4 regions of the Janthinobacterium sp. SUN176 genome follow, and region 3 is predicted to be linked to each of the others. Evidence: predicted binding sites of a transcription regulator. Region 3 holds the regulator's gene; each other region holds the start of a gene.
What was found. The regulator sigma-54, encoded in region 3, starts transcription at its own class of promoters, with help from an activator protein. The targets are predictions, from matches to a motif close to TGGCANGNAANCTGCTTT.

Region 1 (5,405 bases), on a different contig from region 3:
GGCTCAGGTTCTGTTCGATGCGGTCGGCGATGCGGTTCAGGATATTGGCGCGCTCGGCAGGCGAAGTCTTGCCCCATGCCTCCTTGGCGGCGTGCGCGGCGTCCAGCGCCAGCTCGACGTCTTCCGTCGTGGAACGGGCGATTTCGCAAAACGGCAAGCCCGTGATCGGCGTGATGTTAGGAAAGTATTCACCTTTTACTGGTGCAACGAATTTGCCGCCGATGTAATTGTCATAGCGTTGTTTGAAGGGATTGGCTACGCCCAGTTTGCTGATGTCTGCGAGATTCATGTCGTCCTCTATCGGGTTAATTAGAATGGAAATACTTAATTAAAATCAAACGTCCTGGTACAGATGGGGTGAGTACACGGAGTCTTCCGCAAATGCCGTGCCAGCTCGCCATCCCACTACAAACTTAGCCGGTTTTGCCCCCGTTACAAGGGCGTGGCGTCAATCCCGGCCCGCTTTTCAGCGCATGCCCCGGACTTGGGTGGGGGCGTGGCTCTGTTTGCGTTTTGAACAAGGTGGCAGCATCCTGTTCCAATCCGGGCCAGCCCTGCTTTGCCGCCACGCCGCCGCTGCACAATGGAACAGGTGTACCAGACTGGAACACCTGCGCCTGTGCCATGAAGGAATCAACGAATCACCACGCCCCATGGCAATTCACCCACGGCAATATCGGCCACCTTGCGCGCGCTGGCCGTGTCGATGACGGACACGCTGTTCGAGCGGCCATTGGCCACGTACAGCTTGGCGCCGTCCGGCGTGATGGCCATGTTCCACGGGCGCTTGCCGACGCCAATCGTGGCCGTGACCTGATTGCTGGCCGTGTCGATCACCATCACCGTTCCGTCGATACCGTTCGAGACATACACTTGCTTGCCGCCGGGATGGACGGCGATGCCATTCGCATTCTTGCCCGCTGGAATGGTGGCAATCGCCTTGCGCGCGGCCATGTCGATCACGTAGACGGCATTGACCAGTTCGCACGCCACGTAGGCGCGGCCCGAGTCCGGGCTGAAACCGATGCCGCGCGGACGCAGCCCCACGGCGATGGAAGCGACCTGCCGGCGTTGCGCCACATCAATGACATCGACTTGCTCCGCCTCTTCCGCGCTGACCAGCAGCCAGCGCCCATCCGGGCTGAAGACGGCGTGTTCCGGATTGCGTCCCTGCACCTTGATATCGGCGAGCAAGGTACCTGTCTGGCCATCGAGCAAGGCCACGCTATTGTTTTCCTCGACGGCCACAGCCACGTGACTACCGTCTTGCGAGGCGCTGACGCCTTCGGGCGACTTGCCCAGCGCCACCGTGCGCACGGGCGCACCGCCAGCGTTATCGATCAGCAGCAAGGCGCTGCTGGCGGCATCCGTGACAAACAATTGCCGCCCTGTGGGATCGGCAGCGATGCCGCGCGGACGCTTGCCTGCGGCGATCTGGCGCACCACCTGGTCGGTCGCCGTGTCGATCACACTCAAGGTGCCCGACTTTTCATTGGGAACATAGGCAAAGGGAGCGGCATGGACCGCGGTGCTGACGAGCGCCGGCAGCAGCCAGCACACCTGGCGCAAGCGCGAGAAGAAGTTGGGCATAATCACCTTTTCAATGGCAAAACGAGGGAAAAGCGCGCCGCATCGGCGCCTCTGACAATTACCGTATGCAAACGCCGTGCCACTGACACGCGTATAATTTCAGCCCACCAATGGAGACATGGCAGGCATATTGCTTGATACACCTACGCAGACCTGTACCGCGCACGCGATCAAGCAGGCTTTTATTCACATTGGAGAATCCGCATGCAGCATCGTTTCCGCCTGAACACCATCGCCAGCCTGTTTGTCGCCGGCAGCGCCACCCTCGCCCCTCACGTCTTTGCCGCCGAGGCAGCTGACCCGGCCAATGGGCAATTCATGGATACGGTGGTCGTCAGCGGCAGCCGCATCGCCCACCCCAGCCAGGAAGTGCCGGCCTCGATCGACGTGGTCGACAGCGCCCGCATCCAGGATGGCCAAATCCGCGTCAACGCGTCGGAAGCACTGGCCGCCGTGCCGGGCCTGGTCGTGCAAAACCGCCAGAACTACGCGCAAGACTTGCAAATCTCGTCGCGCGGCTTCGGCGCCCGCTCGGCCTTCGGCGTGCGCGGCGTCAAGCTGATCAGCGATGGCATTCCCGCCAGCATGCCCGACGGCCAGGGCCAGGCCGCCACCTTCAACCTCGATACGGCCGAGCGCATCGAAGTGCTGCGCGGACCGTTTTCTGCCATCTACGGCAACCATTCGGGCGGCGTGATCCAGCTGTTTTCCAAGGATGGACAAAATCCCCCTTCCGTCGAGCTGAATGTGACGGGCGGCAGCTACGGCACCAGCAAGGTGGACTTGACGGCGCAGGGTCAGGCAGGCGGCATCGGCTACGTGCTCGACGGCTCGCGCTTCCGCACGGACGGTTTCCGCGACCACAGCGCCGCCACGCGCGAACAGGCGTTCGGCAAGATCACCGTCAAGCCCACCGCGGACAGCAAACTGACCATCGTCGCCAACAGCCTGCACCAGGGCAACACGCAAGATCCCCTGGGCGTCACCTGGCCCACGTTTGCCGCCAACCCGCGCGCCGGCGAAATCGACACGACGGACACGCAAAACCCGAAACGCACCCTGGCCGACCGCTACAACACGCGCAAGAGCATCGACCACCAGCAGATCGGCGCCACTTATGAACAGTCGTTCGGCGATGACCGCCTGCACGTGATGGTGTATGGCGGCAACCGCGACGTGATCCAGTACCAGGCGTTTAATAAAGCATTCCAAAATACCAAAGTGGACGGTCTACTTAAGCATTCGGGCGGCGTGGTCGACTTCCAGCGCCAGTTCTATGGCATCGACACCAACTGGCTGCACGTGAACCAGTTGGCCGGCGGCAAGCTGAGCACCACCATCGGCATCGACTATGGCCGCTCCAGCGATGACCGCACCGGCTATGAGAACTATATCGGCGAAGTGTACGGATTGAAGGGTAAGCTGCGCCGCGACGAGCAGGATGTCGTCTCCAGCCTCGATCCGTATATCCAGGCGGAATGGCAAGGCGGCCCGTGGCTGCTCAGCGCAGGTGTGCGCTACAGCAAGATGAAAGTGGCGGTCGACGACCATTTCCTCAGCAACGGCAACGATAGCGGCAGCCTGGAGTTCAGCCACACGACGCCGGTGCTGGGCCTGCTGTATAAACTGACGCCGAACGTCAACGTCTATGCCAGCGCCGCGCGCGGTTTCGAAGCGCCCACCCTAAATGAACTGTTTTACTCGGGCACGGGCGGCGGCTTCAATTTCAACTTGAAGCCGGCCACCAGCACCAACCTGGAAGCGGGTGTCAAGGCCAGGATCGCCAACAACACGCACGTGAATGCGGCCTTGTTCCAGATCAAGACCAACGACGAACTAGTGGTCGACAAGTCCAGCGGCGGGCGCACCAGCTATCGCAATGGGGGTAAAACCTTGCGCCAGGGCATGGAAGTGTCGCTGGATTCGAACCTGCCATATGGCTTCACGACAAAAGTGGCGCTCACCAGCCTGCACGCCGTGTATGACCAGGCATTTGGCGGCGTGCGCGAAGGCAGCCGCTTGCCGGGCGTACCCAGCGCTAACCTATTCGCTGAACTGGCCTGGAAAGACACGCTCGACCGTTTTGGCGCAGCGCTGGAAAGCGTGGCCAGCAGCCAGGTCTACGCGGAAGACAGCAACATCGAAAAACCGGCGCCCGGCTACACGGTATTCAATGCGCGCGTCAACGCCAGGCAAAACGTGGGCAATTGGCGCTTCAAGGAGTTTGCCCGCCTGAACAACCTGTTCGACAAGACCTACGTGGGTTCCGTCATCGTCGGCGACAGCAACAAGCGCTACTATGAAGCGGCGCCGGGACGTAATTGGTTGCTGGGCGTTAGCGCCCAATATAGTTTCTAAAACTAAAAAGCCCGCGCCTCTTCCGATGCGCGGGCTTTTTTGTCATTCAACATGGCCTGCTATGGCCGTGCTTCCTTCACCCCATATTTCTCGAAGATGGCTTTCAATTCGCCGCTGGCCGCCATTTCGTTCATGGCTGCCTGCAGCAACTTGCCCACGTCGAGCTGCTGGCGGCTGACGGCCAGGCCCACCGCCCAGCCCGCACGCGGCAGGCGGGCGAACGCCACTTCGCTCATGGGGAAAGCGGGATCGCTTTTCAGTACCGATTCGATTTCCGAACGGTTGGCCAGCACGGCGTCGAGCTTGCCCGCCTGCAATTGCTGCAAGGCTTCGGCTGCCGTATCGAAGATGCGCACGTCGTCGCGGTACTTGCCATTGTCTTCGCCCAGCATCAGCATGGCCGCGATCGACACCTTTTCCACGCCGATGCGCTTGCCGGCCAGCGAGGCGACGCCATCGAATTGCGGCACGGCTTGCGCACTGCGCGCCAGGCGCACGGTTTCCACGTAGTATGGCGCGAAGATCTCGACCTTGTCGTTGTCCGCCATCAACTTCTTGTCGACCGGCACATGCAACATCACATCGGCGGGGCCATAACCGAGGTAATGCCCCTTCCACACCATATTGCGCAAATCGTCGTTGAGGTTTTCGCCGGCGGGAAATGGCAGCAAGCTCAGTTTCAGCCCCAGCTTTTTCGCCAGCGCTTCGGCAATATCGATATCGATGCCCGTACCCTTGTCAGAAAACGGCGCGAATTCGTTGTACACAGCCACTTTCAGGCTGCCCGACTGCTGCACCTTTTGCCAGTCGGCGCGCGCCGGCGCGGCGGCGCATAGCGCCAGGCAAGCGAGCGAGATCATCGCGCGCGCGCCCCGGAATTGAATTGAACGCATGGGACTCCTTCGTGATCAGTTCGACTTAATTCGACTCGCGGCGCGTTTCCAGATAGGTCTTGATGGCCCACATGGCTTCCTGGTTGAACACGCCTTCGAACGGCGGCATGTACACGGCGCCATTGCGCACTTTACCGTGGCGGATGGTGGTCAGGTAGTAATTGTCCGTTTCCTTGTAGCACGCCTGTTTCTTTGTCTCATTCTTGATACCGAAGCAATCACGGTCCAGCTGGCGCAAGTCGGGCGCGATGCCGCCGGAGATGGCTTCGATGCCGTGGCAACGGGCGCAATTCTGGTTGTAGGCCGATGTGCCTACCGTCAAGGCCAGTTTGTTGCCCCGATACGGGTTTTGCTCGAGCCACTTGTCGCCCACCTTGGGCAAGCCCGTGGTATCGACACCTTGCGGCGTGACATTGCCGTGCGCATAGGCATGCGGCAAGGTCAGCAGGGAAGTGAGGGCAACGGCGCCGGCGGCGGCCACGCCGAGCAGGGTACGAATGGAATAGGTCATGCTGGTCTCCTTGGTTTTTTAGTCAATACCAAAGAAGAGCAAATGCCATGCCA
Region 2 (5,405 bases), on a different contig from region 3:
ACTACCTGTATACTTACCTGCGTACGTTCTATAAAGACGACACTCGTCCGACCGGCTGGAACAACATGGTCGTGCCGAATGTTGCCATGCCGCATGTATTATGGGAATTGCAAGGTGTCCAGTCTGCCAAGTTCGTGGAAGAGAATGATCCGCACGAAGCTGGCAAGAAGATCCACAAATTTGCCGGCTTCGAGCAGGTCAAGCCAGGTACGTTGAACAAGATCGAGTATGACAATGCGGTAGCCGACCTGGTCGGCTACATGGAGTGGATGGCCGAACCGGCACAGCAGACACGCAAGCGCCTGGGCGTGTGGGTGCTGCTGTTCCTGTCGGTCTTTGCTCTGCTGGCATGGCGCCTTAACGCGTCGTTCTGGAAGGAAGTCAAATAAGTGAGGCGCCGGCCATAGGCCGGTTTATGCCTGTTTCTGCGTTGTCCGCATGAGTGGACAAGCGACCTGGGGTGAGCCGTTCGCGGCTTCACCCCCTTTGTTTCTAAGGAACTATAAAAAATGATGGTTCTCTATTCGGGTACAACCTGCCCATTTTCGCAACGCTGCCGCCTGGTCCTGTTTGAAAAAGGCATGGACTTCGAAGTGCGCGACGTCGACCTGTTCAACAAACCGGAAGACATTTCGACCATGAATCCGTACGGCCAGGTGCCTATCCTGGTCGAACGCGAACTGATCCTGTATGAATCGAACATCATCAACGAGTACATCGATGAGCGCTTCCCGCATCCGCAACTGATGCCGGCCGATCCGCTGATGCGTGCCCGCGCGCGCCTGATGCTGTTCAATTTCGAAAAAGAACTGTTCGTGCACGTGCACGTGCTGGAAAGCGAACGCGCCAAGAGCAACGACAAGGCCCACGACAAGGCACGCGCGGAAATCCGCGACCGCCTGACGACCCTGGCGCCGCTGTTCCTGAAAAACAAGTACATGCTGGGCGACGAATTCTCGATGCTCGACGTGGCCGTCGCGCCGCTGCTGTGGCGCCTGGACCACTACGGCATCGAATTGTCGAAGACGGCCGCACCGCTGATGAAATACGCCGAACGCATCTTCTCGCGTCCTGCGTACATCGAGGCATTGACCCCTTCCGAAAAGGTCATGCGCCGCTAAAGATAATCCCGGCAGGCCGCGCCTGCCGGGATATCTTGGGGCATGTGGTAAAGTTGCTTTTTGCGCTGTCCCAGTCTTTTGAACTACCGGTGCGCCCGCCTCATGCTGACGGGGGCGCTCCCGCCTCACCGTGCCTACCATGTCTGAAATCTCAACCAAACCTTATATGCTGCGCGCCATCTACGAGTGGTGCACCGACAGCGGCTACACGCCTTATCTCGCGGTCAAAGTCGATTCGCGCACCACGGTACCGATGGAATACGTGAAAAAGGGCGAAATCGTGCTCAACATCAGCTTCGGCGCCACCAGCGGCCTGAAGATGGACAACGACGCCATCCGCTTCCACGCCCGCTTTGGCGGCGTCTCGCGCGAAATCTACGTGCCGGTCGACAACGTGATGGCCATCTACGCCAACGAAAACGGCCAGGGCATGGCTTTCGAGCCCGTGCTGGGCAACGATGACCCGGACGCGCAACCGACGGACAGCCCGGCCTCCGCCGACGTCCCGCCACCCGTGCTCGCCCCCGCCGCCAGCGGTCCCACCCTGTCGTCCGTGCCGACCAGCTCCCCCGAACAACGCGACAGCGCCACGCCAGGCGACGACGAGCCACCAAAAAAAGGCGGCCGCCCGACCCTGACACGCATTAAATAGCGTATAATTCGCAACGCGCAGTTTTTGCCGACTTAGCTCATTTGGTAGAGCAGTTGATTTGTAATCATCAGGTGGCCAGTTCGAAACCGGCAGTCGGCACCAGAATTCAGCAGTAAATCAAAGGGTTACCCGCTTCGGCTGGTAGCCCTTTTTTCTTTTCCCACGCCCGCGGAAGCCATCCGGAACACTGGCACGCATCGTCATCCAGGTTGACGCATTGCTGCACCGCGCCATGACGTCCCGCACATTTAGGCGCAAGATGAGCACGTGCTTGCGCAAAGCAGGCTCCCGATGTCTGGCTTGCCTACCTGGGGAAATATCATGTCCGCACACACTTACAAGCTGATCGAGCTGGTCGGCACGTCGACCGAGAGCAGCGATCAGGCGATACGCGACGCCATTGCCAAGGCGGCGCTGACGGTCAAGCACATGGACTGGTATGAAGTGACCGATTCGCGCGGCCATATCGTCGATGGCAAGGTGGCGCACTTCCAGGTCACGCTCAAGGTCGGCTTCCGGCTCGAATAAAGGGATCGAGTAAAGCGAGCGACGCGCTCAGCGCCGCCCGGCCGCTCCCCGGCTCTCCAGCCACTCCCGGCCGCCGGCCTCCAGCGCGGTCTCGATGACCTTGTCCGGCAAGCTGTAGACGGTCGCCCAGCTGGCGCGGCCATCCTGCGTGTTGGCGGGAAAACTGTGCGTCTCGATCGGCCAGTGGTATTTGCGTTTCAATGCCTTGACGATGGCGGCCAGCGAGACGCGGCCTTGCAGCGGTTCGGCGCCGGACTGGTCGCTATTCGACAGCAGCACGGCCAGGACCTGGCCGCGGCCGGTGCGCGCGCCGGGGAAGGTGGGGGTTTTGTTTGCCATGGCCTATTTTACCGGGCAATGATCGGACGAGAGGCGATGTGCCGCACCTTTGATACGGCGCAAGCGCCGCAGCGGCGTTGCGTCCACGATGGGCATTTCGCCAGGCGTGCCGGCGCCCCTCCGGCAGCCTGGGCCTATCATCATGGGGCACAGGAGCCTATCATGCACAGCCTGAACATCCACGCCATGCAATGGCAACCCGTCGCCGATATTTCCGCCGTCAATCCGCTGCTGCCCGACGATCTCGCCTGCTTTCGCGAGCTGCGCGACGTGCTGCAACGCTACGGCGCACTCGACCGCTTCGGCATTTCCCTGATCCACCGCCATTTCGACATCGCCGACGACGAAGAGCTGATGGAGTACACGGATGCGGAAGCACGCATCTTGACGGTCAAACCTGTCAAGAAAAGCGACATCGACTGGAACCACACGACGATTACCAACTGGAAATTGACGGAAGGCGAGGAAGTGGCGCGCATCGGTTGCGGCTGCGCACGCAATTCGGGCGGCCACCTGGGTTATCACCGGGGCACCTGAGGCAGGCCGACGGCGCCCGCCAAGCGGCGTCGGCCTTTCTTACACTTCACTTCATCCAGCTCAGTCCGCTTTGTGCAAGCACTTGATTTCTTGTGATATTTTTGTGTGGCACGCAAGCTGCTTATCCCTGTCTACGAGATGAATCCAGGCAAGTCATTCTGGATTCTTTGTCCCCCGGATTTTCCGAGACTGACCACGACAAGAGGCTGCGATGAACCTTGATCACACACGAAGCAAGACCCTGGGCTGGCTGGGCGCACTGGCGGCGGCGAGCCTGCTGGCCAGCGGCCAGGCGCAGGCCGGCGCGTACGGCCTGGCCGTCAATGAGTTGAACAATTTCCGCATCACCACCAGCGCCGGCGCGCTGTCGCTGGCCGGCGCCAACCGCAATGCCAGCGACAGCGCTTTTTTCGAAGGCGGCGTGGCCGTCAATCCGCGCGCCGTCAATACGGGCCCGGCCGCCAACGCCGACGTGCCGCAAGTGTGCTCGGGCGGCGGCTGCAGCGGCTTGCCGCAAAACCACTACGCCCCCAGCCCCAGTTCCACCCTGGAATTTGCCCGCGGCGATGCGCATGCCTTCGGCAACATGCTCAATGGCGGCGCCAGCGTGAGCGCCGTGGCGGAAGCACAGCGCAACACGATCGGCGCCGCCACGGCCACGGCCGGCGACACGCTGACCGGCTCCGTCAACCTGACCCTGTCGAGCGCCGGCTTCATCACCTTCAGCTTCATGGGACGGCGCGACCTGCGCACCAGCGTGACGACCATGGGCGACAAGTCGAACGTGTCGATCATGGATATCTTCAATATCTCGTGCAACAGTTCCAGCCCCGCCGGCTGCCTGTCGCACGCGAACGCCGATGGCGTGATCTTCCAGTTCGCGCCCGATGGCGATGCCAATAATGGCAGCGACATCAATGGCAACCATGGCGCCGGCAGCCTCGACCCGTTCAGCCTGAACATGACGGCCGGCACGAATGACCCGGCCACCGGACGCGCCTTCACGAATGGCTTCGCGATGTTTTCCCTGACCTCGAATTTCGCCCTGCCGGCCGGCAGCTATACCCTGAATTTTTCCAAGTCGACGCGCACCGATATCGTCGTCATCGATCCGCCGCTTGCGGTACCGGAACCGGGCACGCTGTTCCTGCTGGGCATGGGATTGGCGGCCCTGGCTTTTACGCGGCGCCGCCAGCCGCAATCATCCGCAACATGAAAAACACGCGGCGCCCGCCAAGGCGCCGCGTGTTTTTCATGCCGGTCAAGACGTTTTAACCGAGCCGCGCCAACGCCTGGCGCGCCAGCTGCAATTGCTGCAGATAATAGCGGTGCAGCATGGCCGGATCGCTCAAGTCGCGCCCCAGTACCAGGCGCAGCTCGCTGGCGGGGCAGTCGCCGGCCTGGGTTTCTACTTGGGTTTGCACCTGCGTCCCCAACTGACGGGCCAGCTGGCGCGCCGCCTGCTCCTGCGCGGGCCGGTACTCGACGCGCGTGCGCGCCACCTGGAAGCCGGTTTCATTGGCCAGGCGCACCACTTGTACGGGAGCGCCGGCCAGGCTGCGCGCCAGGGCGGCGGCCAGGCCAGGCACGCCGTTGCCATTCACAATTTCCAGGCGCGGGCGGGGCACGGCAGGAGCCGGCATGGACCGCTCGGCCGTGACAACGGGCACGCTGCGCGCGGCGGCCGGCACGCGCTGCAAGCGGGCCATGCCGTCGCCTTGCGTGATCTCGATGCGGGCCATGGCGGGCGCATCCGGCAGCGGCGCGGCCGCGGGCACGCCCGGCGGCGGCGCCGCGTTGCGCAAGACGGCCATGTCGCTCCGTAAATCGTGTTCCTGCAGGCTCTGCGCCTGGCGCCGCATGACGGCCGCGCGCGCGTGCTGTCCCAGCCGTTCGAGCACTTGCGCCAGGTGCTGCCAGGCCAGCGCATTGAGCGGATCGAGCAGACACGCCTGCTCCAGCGCAGTCAACGCTTGCGCATCGCGCCCGCGCAAATAGTAGGCGCGACCGAGATTGCTGAACAGATACGCCTGTTGCGGCTGCGGCGCACCTGCTTCCTGCGTCAGGGCCAGCCACTGGGCGATCGCCGCATCGTGCTCGCCCCGCTGCGCGTGCAGCACGGCCAGGCCGTTGCGCGCATTCACATGGCGCGGCGCGGCGCGCAAGGCTTGCGCATAGGCCGCTTGCGCGGCCGGCAGGTCGCCCCGCTCGAAATGCTGGCGCCCCGC
Region 3 (5,405 bases):
CGCGCCGCTGACCCTGTTCTTCGAATCGTTCGCCTTCAAGCTGGGCGTGCCGCTGGACGCCGATTTCGTCTTCGACGTGCGGGCCTTGCCGAATCCCTATTACGACCTCGCCTTGCGCCCCCTCGACGGACGCGACGCGCCCGTGATCGCCTTCCTCGACGCGCAGCCCAGCGCGCTGGAACTGCTGGCCGACATCCGCGCCTTCATCGAGAAATGGTTGCCATCATTCAAGTCCGACAACCGCAGCTACCTGACGGTGGCCCTCGGTTGCACGGGCGGCCAGCACCGCTCCGTGTACATGGCGGAGCGGCTGGCGCAATATTTCGGCCCCAACGAGCGCGTGGTACTGCGCCACCGCGAGCGCAGCTAGTTAATCGAGGTGGCGCAGCGGATGCGCAGCGGCCGGCCAGACGGGGGCAAAGAAGCGCGCCACCATGGCCGCGTCGACTTCGTCCAGGCTGGCGGGGTTCCAGCGAGGGGCATTGTCCTTGTCGACCACCAGCGCGCGCACGCCCTCGAGCACTTCGCCATGTTCGAAATTATGGCGTACCACCGTGCGCTCCAGGCGCAGGCAATCGGCCACGCCCAGGTGGGCGCCCCGCTGCAGCAATTCCAGGGTCACCGACATCATCAAGGGCGAACGCAAGCGCATGGCCGCCAGCGCCTTGGCGGCGAACGCACTGTCGTCCTGCGCCAGCGAGGCCATGATGGCCGCAACGGAGCCGGCGCTGAAATGGCGGTCCAGCGCCGCGCGCGCCGTGGCCAGGGGGGATACCCCCGCCTCGGCCTGGAATGGCGCCGCCAGCGCCTTGATGGCCACAGGCAAGGCCTCGCCCGGCGTCGATTCAAACAGGTCCAGCAGCGCCCCCATCTGCGCTTCGGGCAGGTAGACATCGGCCAGGCCCGTGTACAGGGCGTCGGCCGCGTTGATCGTCAAGCCCGTCAAGCCCAGGTACAGGCCCAGCTGGCCGGCCAGGCGGGACAGGAAATAACTGCCGCCCACGTCCGGGAACAGGCCGATATTGACTTCCGGCATGGCCATGCGCGTGCGGCCCGTCACGATGCGCAAGCGGTTGCCTGGCCCGGCTTGCGCCACGCCCATGCCGCCGCCCATCACCACGCCATCCATCACGGCGATATACGGTTTCGGGTAGAAATGAATTAAATGATTTAAAGCATATTCTTCCGTAAAGAAATCTTCCAGCAGGGCGCTGCCGCCTTGCGGCGTGGCCAGACCCGCATCGTAAAAGAAACGGATGTCGCCGCCGGCGCACAGGGCTTTGTCGCTGCTGGAGCGGATCACGACGGCGTCCACCTGCGGATCGTCGCGCCAGGCCAGCAGGGCCGCGCTCAGGGCGCGCACCATCTCCAGCGACAGGGAATTCAAGGCTTTCGGACGGTCGAGCACGATGTGCCCGGTGCGGTTGCGGATGGAAGTCTGGACGAAGTCGCTCATGGCAGGCAGGAAAGAAGTGAAAGTGCGAATATTCTAATGCCTGCGCGGGGAACATTGCGTTCCGCTGGGCGCAAAAAAGGGCGCAATGTGCGCCCTTAGTTGATCACAACTGCTGGAAGCGGGTGGCCTTAGACGGCGACGACGGCTTCTTCCTCGGAGTTGTCTGGCAGATGCTTGATCGCCTCTTTACCGTGCCCTTGCACTTTGGTTTTGTATTTCATCACTTGCCTATCGAGCTTGTCGATCAGCGTATCGATCGCGGCGTACAGGTCGTGCGCCAAGCTTTCCACATAGACAGTCTTGCCGCTCAAACGCAGGTTGACTTCAGCCTTTTGACGTTTTTCTTTCTCTTTGAGGTTATCCACGGTCAGAATCACGGCGATATCGATGACTTGATCGAAATGACGTTTCACGCGCTCCAGCTTCGTTTGTACGTATTCACGGATGGCTGGTGTCACTTCGAGATGATGTCCGCTGATGGTGAGATTCATACACACTCCTAAAGATGATCGGGTTCGTGCGGTCCATCCTATCCGGCCCGCAGAGGAACCGAAAAAAACTTACAAACACTTACGCAGGCTCACTGGCGGAATTTTTAATGCTTCCCGGTATTTGGCAACAGTACGTCGCGCAATCACCATGCCTTGTTCCCCCAGCATGTCCGCAATCTTACTGTCGGATAAAGGATTTTTAGGGTCTTCTGCTCCTGTCAGTTGCACGATCAATGCCCGTATCGCCGTCGATGACGCTTCGCCCCCCGCTTCGGTGGCGACGTGGCTACCAAAGAAATATTTCAACTCGAACATGCCGTGCGGGGTCAGCATGTACTTTTGAGTTGTTACCCGCGAGATAGTACTCTCGTGTAAACCCAGTGTATCAGCTATTTCACGGAGCACAAGGGGGCGCATGGCAACGGCCCCATGCGAGAAAAAGTTCTTTTGTCTTTCTACTATCGCCTGCGCCACGCGCAGGATCGTGTCGAAGCGCTGGCGCATATTCTTGATCAGCCACTTGGCTTCCTGCAACTGTGCGCCCATGGCGCCCTCCCCCTTGCCCTGCTTGAGCAAGTTGGCGTACATGGCGTTGACGCGCAGGCGCGGCATGACGTCGTTGTTCAAGGTCACTTGCCAGCCATTGCGCGCGCGCTTGACGACGACGTCGGGCACCACGTAATCGGACACGTCCGAGGCGAACACGGCGCCCGGATGCGGATTGCACTGGCGAATCACCGTCTGCGCTTCGCGCAAGTCTTCATCGTCGCAATCGAGGGCTTTTTTCAGCTTGTTGAAATCGCGCTGGGCAAACCAGGCCAGGTGCTTTTCCACGATGACGAGGGCCATGCGCCGCGTCACCATGGCGATGTGTGGCAAGCGCTTGATTTGCAGGGCCAGGCATTCGGACGCGTTGCGCGCGCCCACGCCCGGCGGATCGAAACTTTGCAGCAGCGACAAGGCCGTGCGCATCTCGTCGGCGTCGATTTCCAGCTCTTCCGGCAGGCGCGCCAGGATGTCGTCGAGCGACTCTTCCAGGTAGCCATTGTCGTCGAGCGCGTCGATGATCAGCTCGACCAGCGCGCGGTCGCGCAATTCGAGCACCGTCACGCGCATCTGCTCCATCAGGTGTTCGCGCAGAGTGCAGTGATGGGCCTCCAATTGCGGACGCGAATCTTCGTCGTCGGGCGCCTTGCCCCGGCTCGCCTCACTCCAGTCGCTGTCGCCGCCATCCGCGGCGGCCGGGCTGTCGCCCCCCTCGCCGTCAAACGCTTCCGCTTCGGCCGGCGCTGCGGGCGCCTCCTGGCCTGGCGGCTGGGGCGGCGCTTCGGCCGGTGCGGCCGTGGAGCTCAAGGCCCCGTCGGACAGCAGGCGCAGCGAGCGGTCGAGCGGATCATCGAGGCGTTCGAGCAAGGGATTGTCCGTCAGCAATTGCTCGAGTTCCTGGTGCAATTCCAGGGTAGACAATTGCAACAGGCGTATCGATTGCTGCAACTGCGGCGTCAGTGCCAGGTGCTGCGAAGTGCGCAGCTGCAATGATTGTTTCATTGGCTTACATGCGGAAGTGTTCGCCCAGATAGACCCGGCGTACCGACTCGTTCGCAATGATGTCGTCGGGGCGTCCCGACGCCAGCACCGAGCCCTGGTTGATGATGTAGGCGCGGTCGCAAATACCCAGCGTCTCACGCACATTATGATCGGTAATCAGCACGCCGATATTGCGCTCCTTCAAGAAACGCACGATGCGCTGGATCTCGATCACGGCGATCGGATCGACGCCGGCGAACGGCTCGTCGAGCAGCACGAAACGGGGATCGGTGGCCAGCGCGCGGGCGATTTCCACGCGGCGGCGTTCGCCACCGGACAGGGACAGCGCCTGGTTCTCGCGCAGCTTTTCAATCTGCAAGTCGGCCAGCAATTTATCCAGCCGCTCCTCGATCTCGGCCTTCGTCAGCGGACGGCCTTCGACGGTCTGGATTTCCAGCACGGCGCGGATATTGTCTTCCACCGTCAGCTTGCGGAAAACGGACGCTTCCTGCGGCAGGTAGGACAGGCCCATCTGCGCACGGCGGTGGATCGGCAGGCTGGAGATATCCACGCCGCTGATATCGATGCTGCCACCATCGGACGGCACCAGGCCGACGATCATGTAGAACGAGGTGGTCTTGCCGGCGCCGTTCGGGCCCAGCAAGCCCACCACTTCGCCGCATTCGACTTGCAGCGAAACATCATGCACGACTTGCCGCTTGCCATAGGTTTTTTGCAGCCCGCGAACGATCAGGGTGCTGCCGCAACGTGTATTTTCCATTATTTCTTTCCTGGCGCGGGCGTGGCCGGCGCTTTCTCCGCTGCCGGCGCCTTGGTCTTCGGCTGGATCACCATGCGCACGCTGCCGCCATCGGCGGTGCTGGTGCCGCTGTTGGAATTTTCCATCGCAAATTCTTCCTTGCGGCTGTCATACGAGATGAAAGCGCCATTGGCCACATCGGTGACTTTCGCGCCTTCCAGGCGCGTCAGCTTGGCTCTGGAAAACAGTTTCACCACTTCCGTCTTGTTGTCGTATTCCACGCGCTCCGCTTCGCCTTCGACCCACAGGTCGCCCGCGCCATCACGCTTCTGGCGGAAGGTCGCAAGCTTGCCGGGATCGGCCCAGAAGGTGATGAACTGGTAGCCTTGCGGGTCTTCCGTGATCAGGGCCCGGCCCGCCTTCATGGTCAGGGTACCCTTGACCAGCACGACGTCGCCCGTCAGGGTGCGCACCTGCTTGACGTCATCGACGTGGCCGCTGCGTGCCGTGATGACGGCTTCCTTCTCGGAATCGGCCTTCTCGGCATGCGCCGCGCCCATGATGGCCAGCGAAAATACGGTCAACAGCAAGATGTTCTTCATAGTATGGTTTCCTTGTTTCATTCTGTCATTTTGCCGCCGCGGCCGGGCGCGGTTTCGGCGGGAGGACCATGCGCAGCGCATTCTGCACTTCCACCACGCCGGTGGCGTTATTCGCCTTCATGCCGACGCCATTGATGCGCGAGGCGCCCGTCAGGATATCGACAGGCACGTCCGTTTCCATTCTTTCCTCGTCCGGGAACACCGTCAGCGCTTCCGTCTTGACCGTCAGGTTCTGCGCCTTCGGACTGGCCACGCGGTCGATCACGACCTTGCGGTGCAGTTGCAGCCGGGTATTGTCCTGGTCGATATGCGCCAATTCCGCATTCATGTTCATCGGCGGCATGCCTGGCGTGAGCTTGCGCACGAAGGGCTGGTCGATATCGGACGAATCGTCCAGCGGATAATGCGTGAGCTTGGTGCCCGACACGATATAGCTGGGCTTGCCCGTCAAGTCCATGCGCACCATGCTGAAATTGGTGATGAAATAGTCGGGTTCATCCAGATGCTTGCTGGCCGTGATGTCCTGGCCATTCTTGTTCATCACCTCGAGCAGCCAAAAGCTGCCCAGC
Region 4 (5,405 bases), on a different contig from region 3:
TTGCACGCCGGGCAGGAAGTGGCGGAAAAACAGCTGGCACAGATACGTCGTGTAAGCGCCTATCATCAGCAGCTCGCCATGCGCCATGTTGATGATGCCCATCAAGCCGAACGTGATGGCCAGACCCAGGGCCGCCAGCAGCAGCACGCTGCCCAGTGAAATGCCGTAAAACACATTGCCGGCGAACTCCATGCGCGCCACCCTGCCCTTGATCTGGCGCATGGTCTCGATGGCGGCCAGTTGCACGGCCTCGTCCGGCTCACCGACCTTGCCATCTGGCCCTTTCTCCAGCATGGCTTGCAGCACGGGCAGCAGGCGCGCATCGCTGCTGCCGGCCAGCGCCTGCACGGCGGCCTTGCGCGTGGCGACGTCGGGCGCATGCAGGTTGGTGCTGGCGATCAGCACCTGCAATATCTGTTTGATGTCAGCATCGTTTTCCTGCGCCAGCGCCGCGCGGATCAAGGGAAGCTGCGCAGGATCAACCGCCTTTTGCAACGCTTGCGCGGCCGCCAGCCGTTCGGCCCGTTCCGGTGCCAGCAGTTTCAGCCCCGACAAGGCGCCCGCCACGGCCGAGCGCAAGCGGTTGTTGACCATCACGCCATCGATGCCGTCCGGCAGCGGCACGCTCTTGCCGAGCGCCGGGTCAAGCGCCTGCTCGCCGTCGACGATATACACCTTGCCGTCGGGCGTGGCGTACAACGCGTCATCCTGCAAGGCTTGCAGCACACGGGCGGCCTCGGGCGTGGCAAGGGCGGCGATCTGCGCGACGGCGGCGACACGGGCGTCAGGGTCGTCGCCAGATAGCGGCTTGAGCAGGTCGGGAGGGATGGCGGCCTGCGCCATGGACGACAGGCACAGGCAGGCGAAGACCAGCAGCGATGTGAATAGCCTCATTGATATCCCGGGAAAGCGTTGATGGTCGGCGCCACCGGACGCATGCCCGATGGCGCCGGCGTGGCTTTTACAGCTTTTGCTTGCCCTCATTGCCCTTGATAAACGGGCTCCACGGCTGGGCGCGTATTGCTTCCTTGGTTTTCCATACGACATTGAATTGCCCGTCGGCCTTGATTTCACCGATCATCACGGGCTTGTGCAAGTGGTGATTCGTGGCATCCATGGTCAGGGTAAAGCCGGACGGCGCCTTGACGCTCTGGCCGGCCATGGCGGCGATCACCTTGTCCGTATCCGTCGATTTCGCCTTTTCCACGGCTTGCGCCCACATGTGGATGCCCACATAGGTCGCTTCCATCGGGTCGTTCGTCACGACCGCCCCCGCGTTCGGCAGCTTTTGCGCCACCGCATACGCTTTCCACTGCTTGATGAAGGCTGTATTCACTGGATTCTTGACGGACTCAAAGTAATTCCAGGCCGCCAGATGACCGAGCAGCGGCTTGGTATCGATGCCGCGCAACTCTTCCTCGCCCACGGAAAACGCGACGACGGGCACGTCCGTGGCTTTCAAGCCCGCATTGCCCAGTTCCTTATAGAACGGCACGTTGGAATCGCCATTGATGGTGGAAATGACGGCCGTCTTGCCGCCCGTGGAAAACTTCTTGATGTTGGCGACGATGGTTTGATAGTCGGCGTGGCCGAACGGCGTGTAGACCTCGCTGATATCGCTATCCTTGACACCTTTGCTTTTCAGAAAGGCGCGCAAGATCTTGTTGGTGGTGCGCGGATACACGTAATCCGTGCCCAGCAGCACGAAGCGTTTCGCGCCGCCGCCATCCTTGCTCATCAGGTATTCCACGGCGGGAATCGCCTGCTGGTTCGGCGCGGCGCCCGTATAAAACACATTCTTTTCCAGCTCCTCGCCCTCGTATTGCACCGGGTAAAACAGCAGGCTGTTGAGTTCCTTGAATACGGGCAACACCGACTTGCGCGACACGGACGTCCAGCAACCGAACACGACAGCCACTTTATCCTGCGCTACCAGCTGGCGCGCTTTTTCCGCAAACAAGGGCCAGTTCGATGCGGGATCGACGACGACGGCTTCCAGCTTCTTGCCCAGCACGCCGCCCTTGGCATTGATCTCGGCAATCGTCATCAGCGCCACATCCTTGAGCGACGTTTCGGAAATGGCCATGGTGCCCGACAGGGAGTGCAAGATACCCACCTTGATCGTGTCGGCGGCCAAGGCTGCCTGCATATAAGTGGAGGTGGCCAGGGCCAGTGCGCCGGCGGCGGCCGCTTTCAGGATGATGCGTCGTGACATAGGGACTCCTGTGATGGGTTCGTGGGGGGCGAGCTGGGCCTGCGATGTTGTTAAAGCAGAATGCATGCCAGCGCCAGCAGGTGTCCGCCATGGTGCACGGGGCCGGCGCCGCACGAAAAAAAACCTGGCTGCACAAGGACTGTGCAGCCAGGTTTCAAATTGCCGTAAAACGGTGCGCCGAAGCAGTTAATCCATACGCATCAATTCTTGCGTGGCACGCCTTTCAAACGGCGCCAGCCCTTGCGGCCCAGCGGGAACAGCAGCACGAAAGCGAGCAGCCACGGCAGAATATAGGCCATGGCCGTGATGGCATTGGCCACGCCTTCCGACAGGTTTTCCGTGAAATTGCCCAGCGCGCGCTTGACGGGCCGCCAGAACGACTGCTTGCCTTCGGCGCTGATGGCCACGTTCAACAAGTCCGTATCGATGCGCTGCATCAACAGCGCGTTGGCGGCCGTCGCCTGCTCCAGCTCCACTTGCACGGTGGCCAGCTCCTTGGTCACCTTGATGAGGGCATCGACGTTGGTGCCCGAGCGCTTTTCCAGGTCTTGCAGCTGCGCCTGGTATTGCTTGAGCATTTCCAGGCGTTTCTTGCTGTCGAGCACCGGACGGCCCAGGTCTTCCACCTTGGTGCCCTGGCTGGTGACGTCGCCTTCGGCCGCGACCAGCGCGACCAGCTTCTTGATGCCGGCTGGCTTGGCGCGCATGCTGATGCGCGCATGCACGTAGCGGCCGCTGTCGACGCTGGAATCGAGCAGCAGGCAGCCGTTTTCCGTATCGGCCTTGCAGGCAGCGACCACTTTTTCATACAGGGGACGCACTTGCGCCTCGTGCGTATCGACGCTGACATTATGTTCATAGGCAAGAAACTCGCTGCCCTTTTCCTTGCCATCGAGACGCGCGGCGCTCGATTGCCCGCCGCTCTCGCCCTTGCTGCCGCAACCGGCCAGCAGCATCAGGCCAATCAGACCCATATGGATTTTTTTCATGGTTTCTTTCTATGAATTACTTGTTCAACGGAAGCATCTCGACATCGGGCAGATGCGCCGCCACTTCCTGCACCGTTGCATGGCCCGTCAGGGAGGCGATCACCTGCGGCAACGGCGCCGGCCAGATTTCCGGCAAATCGCGTTCCTCGGGCGCCAGCACGGGAAAGGCCAGCTGTTCCCGTGGCGGCACAAACGCCGCGTCGACGCCGGGCTTGTTGCCACGCGCATCGATGCGGTACCAGCCGAAGTCTTGCAGATACACGGCATTCAAGCCATGCAGGCAGAACGGCGGCCCCGCCTCGCCCATGGCCAGGCGCTGGTAGCACAGGCCGGCAGGAATGCCGTTGGCGCGCAGCAGCGCGGCCAGCAGATGGCTCTTCGCATAACAATAGCCCGTGCCATGCTGCAAGACGTCGGACGCGCGGCAGGTGACGGGATTGCGCTGGTAATCCCAGCTGTGGGCGACCTCGTCGCGCACGAAGGCAAAGCAGCGGGCCGCGATCGCGGCGTCGCCCACCGCGCCCACCGCCAGCGCGGCCGCCCTGGCGCGCACGGCTGGATGGTCGCTGTCGATGTAAGTGCTGCTGGCTAAATACAGGGAAAAGTCGGTAGACATGGCATCGAGGTCATGCAAAAAGATAATGCGCGATTCTAGTCGAAGCGGCACGAAATCGAACGTTTCCTTGCGCAAGAACAAAGAAAATCCACGCTTCGGCCTGCCTGCCAGGGGGGCGGCGACTTTGGCGGCGGCCCGGTAGCTGGTATCATGCGGGCAAACGCAGCCGGCCCTGTTGGCCCCGCACATGGCACTACCTTGCGAAGCGGCCCCCGCCGCCGACGCCTCCCTACAGATCAGAGAAACGAGTTCCCTATGAGCACTTCATCGTCCCACCCATCATTCTGGCGCCGAGTCCCGCTGGCTTTCGGCACCTTCTTCAGCACCCTGTCGGACGCCGCCTATGCGGCCCGCGTGGAAAAGCTGTCCTTGCCCGAAGCCGCCCCGGTGGCGCCAGTGGCCCCGGCTCCGGCGCCCGCCCCCGTGCCGACGCCGGCCGCCGCGCCCGTCATTTTGAAGGAAGCGACGCCCGATGCCGCCCTGCAATTGCTGGCCTTGCTGCAACGCGAAGCGCGATTGATCGACTTTACCCAGGAAAACCTGGGCAGCCATGCCGATGCCGACATCGGCGCGGCCGCCCGCGTCGTGCATGAAGGCTGCGCCAAGGTCATGCGCGAATACTTCACCATCGAGGCCGTGCGCCAGGAAGCCGAAGGCAGCCGCATCGTGCTGCAGGAAGGCTTTGATTCTGCGCAAGTACGCCTGACGGGCAACGTGGTCGGTTCCGCGCCGTTCACGGGCACCCTCAGCCACCGCGGCTGGCGCGCGTCCAGCGTGCGCCTGCCGAAACTGAGCGAGCAGCACGACGCGGCCATCCTGGCGCCAGCCGAGGTGGAACTGTGAACGATCAAGCCAACCCAAGCCCGCGCTACGCCATCGGCATCGACCTGGGCACCACCCACAGCGCCCTGTCGTATGTGAACCTGGTCGAGAGCGACGGCGAGCAATCGAGCCACGGCGTGCTGAAAGTGCCGCAGTTGTCGGCGCCGGGCACCGTCGAAGAATTGTCGCTGCTGCCGTCGTTCGTCTACCTGCCGCACGCCGATGAAGTGGCGGCGGGCGACCTGGCCCTGCCCTGGGTCACCGAGGAAGCCGAAGCGCCGTTCGTCGTCGGTGAAATGGCCCGCAGCCGCGGCGCCACCACGCCGATCCGCCTCGTCTCCAGCGCGAAAAGCTGGCTGTGCCACCCGGGCGTGGACCGCCGCGCGGCCATCCTGCCGAACGATGCGCCGGCGGAAGTCGCGCGCATTTCGCCCATCACGGCCGCCACGCGCTACCTGACGCATTTGCGCCAGGCGTGGGACAACGCCCACCCGCAAGCACCGTTCGCCGAGCAGGAAATCACCGTCACCATTCCCGCCTCGTTCGATCCGGCCGCGCGCGAGCTGACGATGGAAGCGGCGCAGGCGGCCGGTTATTCCTCATTGACCTTGCTGGAAGAGCCGCAGGCGGCCCTGTACAGCTGGATCCAGACCAGCGAAGGGCGCTGGCGCAAGGAAGTCAAGCCGGGCGACATCATCCTGGTCGTCGACGTGGGCGGCGGCACCAGCGACTTTTCGCTGATCGCCGTGCTGGAACGCGACGG

Region 1: a site for sigma-54 is predicted at 1,655-1,672, ahead of O3299_RS27935 (beta-propeller fold lactonase family protein). Genes of this name have one in related genera too.
Region 2: a site for sigma-54 is predicted at 3,284-3,301, ahead of O3299_RS20945 (PEP-CTERM sorting domain-containing protein). Genes of this name have one in related genera too.
Region 4: a site for sigma-54 is predicted at 2,268-2,285, ahead of urtA (urea ABC transporter substrate-binding protein). Genes of this name have one in related genera too.

What each region holds. Positions count from the first base shown of each region.
Region 1 covers NZ_JAPWIA010000009.1:10,526-15,930, forward strand. Annotated here, with positions in the region: gene adh (aldehyde dehydrogenase) at 1-289, opposite strand, end outside; gene O3299_RS27935 (beta-propeller fold lactonase family protein) at 634-1,590, opposite strand; gene O3299_RS27940 (TonB-dependent receptor) at 1,795-3,948, shown strand; gene O3299_RS27945 (ABC transporter substrate-binding protein) at 4,008-4,841, opposite strand; gene pedF (cytochrome c-550 PedF) at 4,867-5,352, opposite strand.
Region 2 covers NZ_JAPWIA010000002.1:376,757-382,161, reverse strand. Annotated here, with positions in the region: gene O3299_RS20980 (cytochrome c1) at 1-389, shown strand, start outside; gene O3299_RS20975 (glutathione S-transferase N-terminal domain-containing protein) at 510-1,121, shown strand; gene O3299_RS20970 (ClpXP protease specificity-enhancing factor) at 1,261-1,773, shown strand; tRNA gene O3299_RS20965 (tRNA-Thr) at 1,800-1,875, shown strand; gene O3299_RS20960 (dodecin) at 2,095-2,301, shown strand; gene O3299_RS20955 (hypothetical protein) at 2,329-2,640, opposite strand; gene O3299_RS20950 (hypothetical protein) at 2,803-3,177, shown strand; gene O3299_RS20945 (PEP-CTERM sorting domain-containing protein) at 3,389-4,393, shown strand; gene O3299_RS20940 (LytR C-terminal domain-containing protein) at 4,449-5,405, opposite strand, start outside.
Region 3 covers NZ_JAPWIA010000004.1:95,133-100,537, reverse strand. Annotated here, with positions in the region: gene rapZ (RNase adapter RapZ) at 1-370, shown strand, start outside; gene O3299_RS23305 (enoyl-CoA hydratase/isomerase family protein) at 371-1,456, opposite strand; gene hpf (ribosome hibernation-promoting factor, HPF/YfiA family) at 1,585-1,947, opposite strand; gene O3299_RS23295 (RNA polymerase factor sigma-54) at 2,017-3,495, opposite strand; gene lptB (LPS export ABC transporter ATP-binding protein) at 3,500-4,255, opposite strand; gene lptA (lipopolysaccharide transport periplasmic protein LptA) at 4,255-4,836, opposite strand; gene lptC (LPS export ABC transporter periplasmic protein LptC) at 4,862-5,405, opposite strand, start outside.
Region 4 covers NZ_JAPWIA010000001.1:2,478,445-2,483,849, forward strand. Annotated here, with positions in the region: gene urtB (urea ABC transporter permease subunit UrtB) at 1-894, opposite strand, end outside; gene urtA (urea ABC transporter substrate-binding protein) at 962-2,215, opposite strand; gene O3299_RS11140 (DUF4349 domain-containing protein) at 2,416-3,204, opposite strand; gene O3299_RS11145 (transglutaminase family protein) at 3,221-3,820, opposite strand; gene O3299_RS11150 (DUF2760 domain-containing protein) at 4,076-4,663, shown strand; gene O3299_RS11155 (Hsp70 family protein) at 4,660-5,405, shown strand, end outside.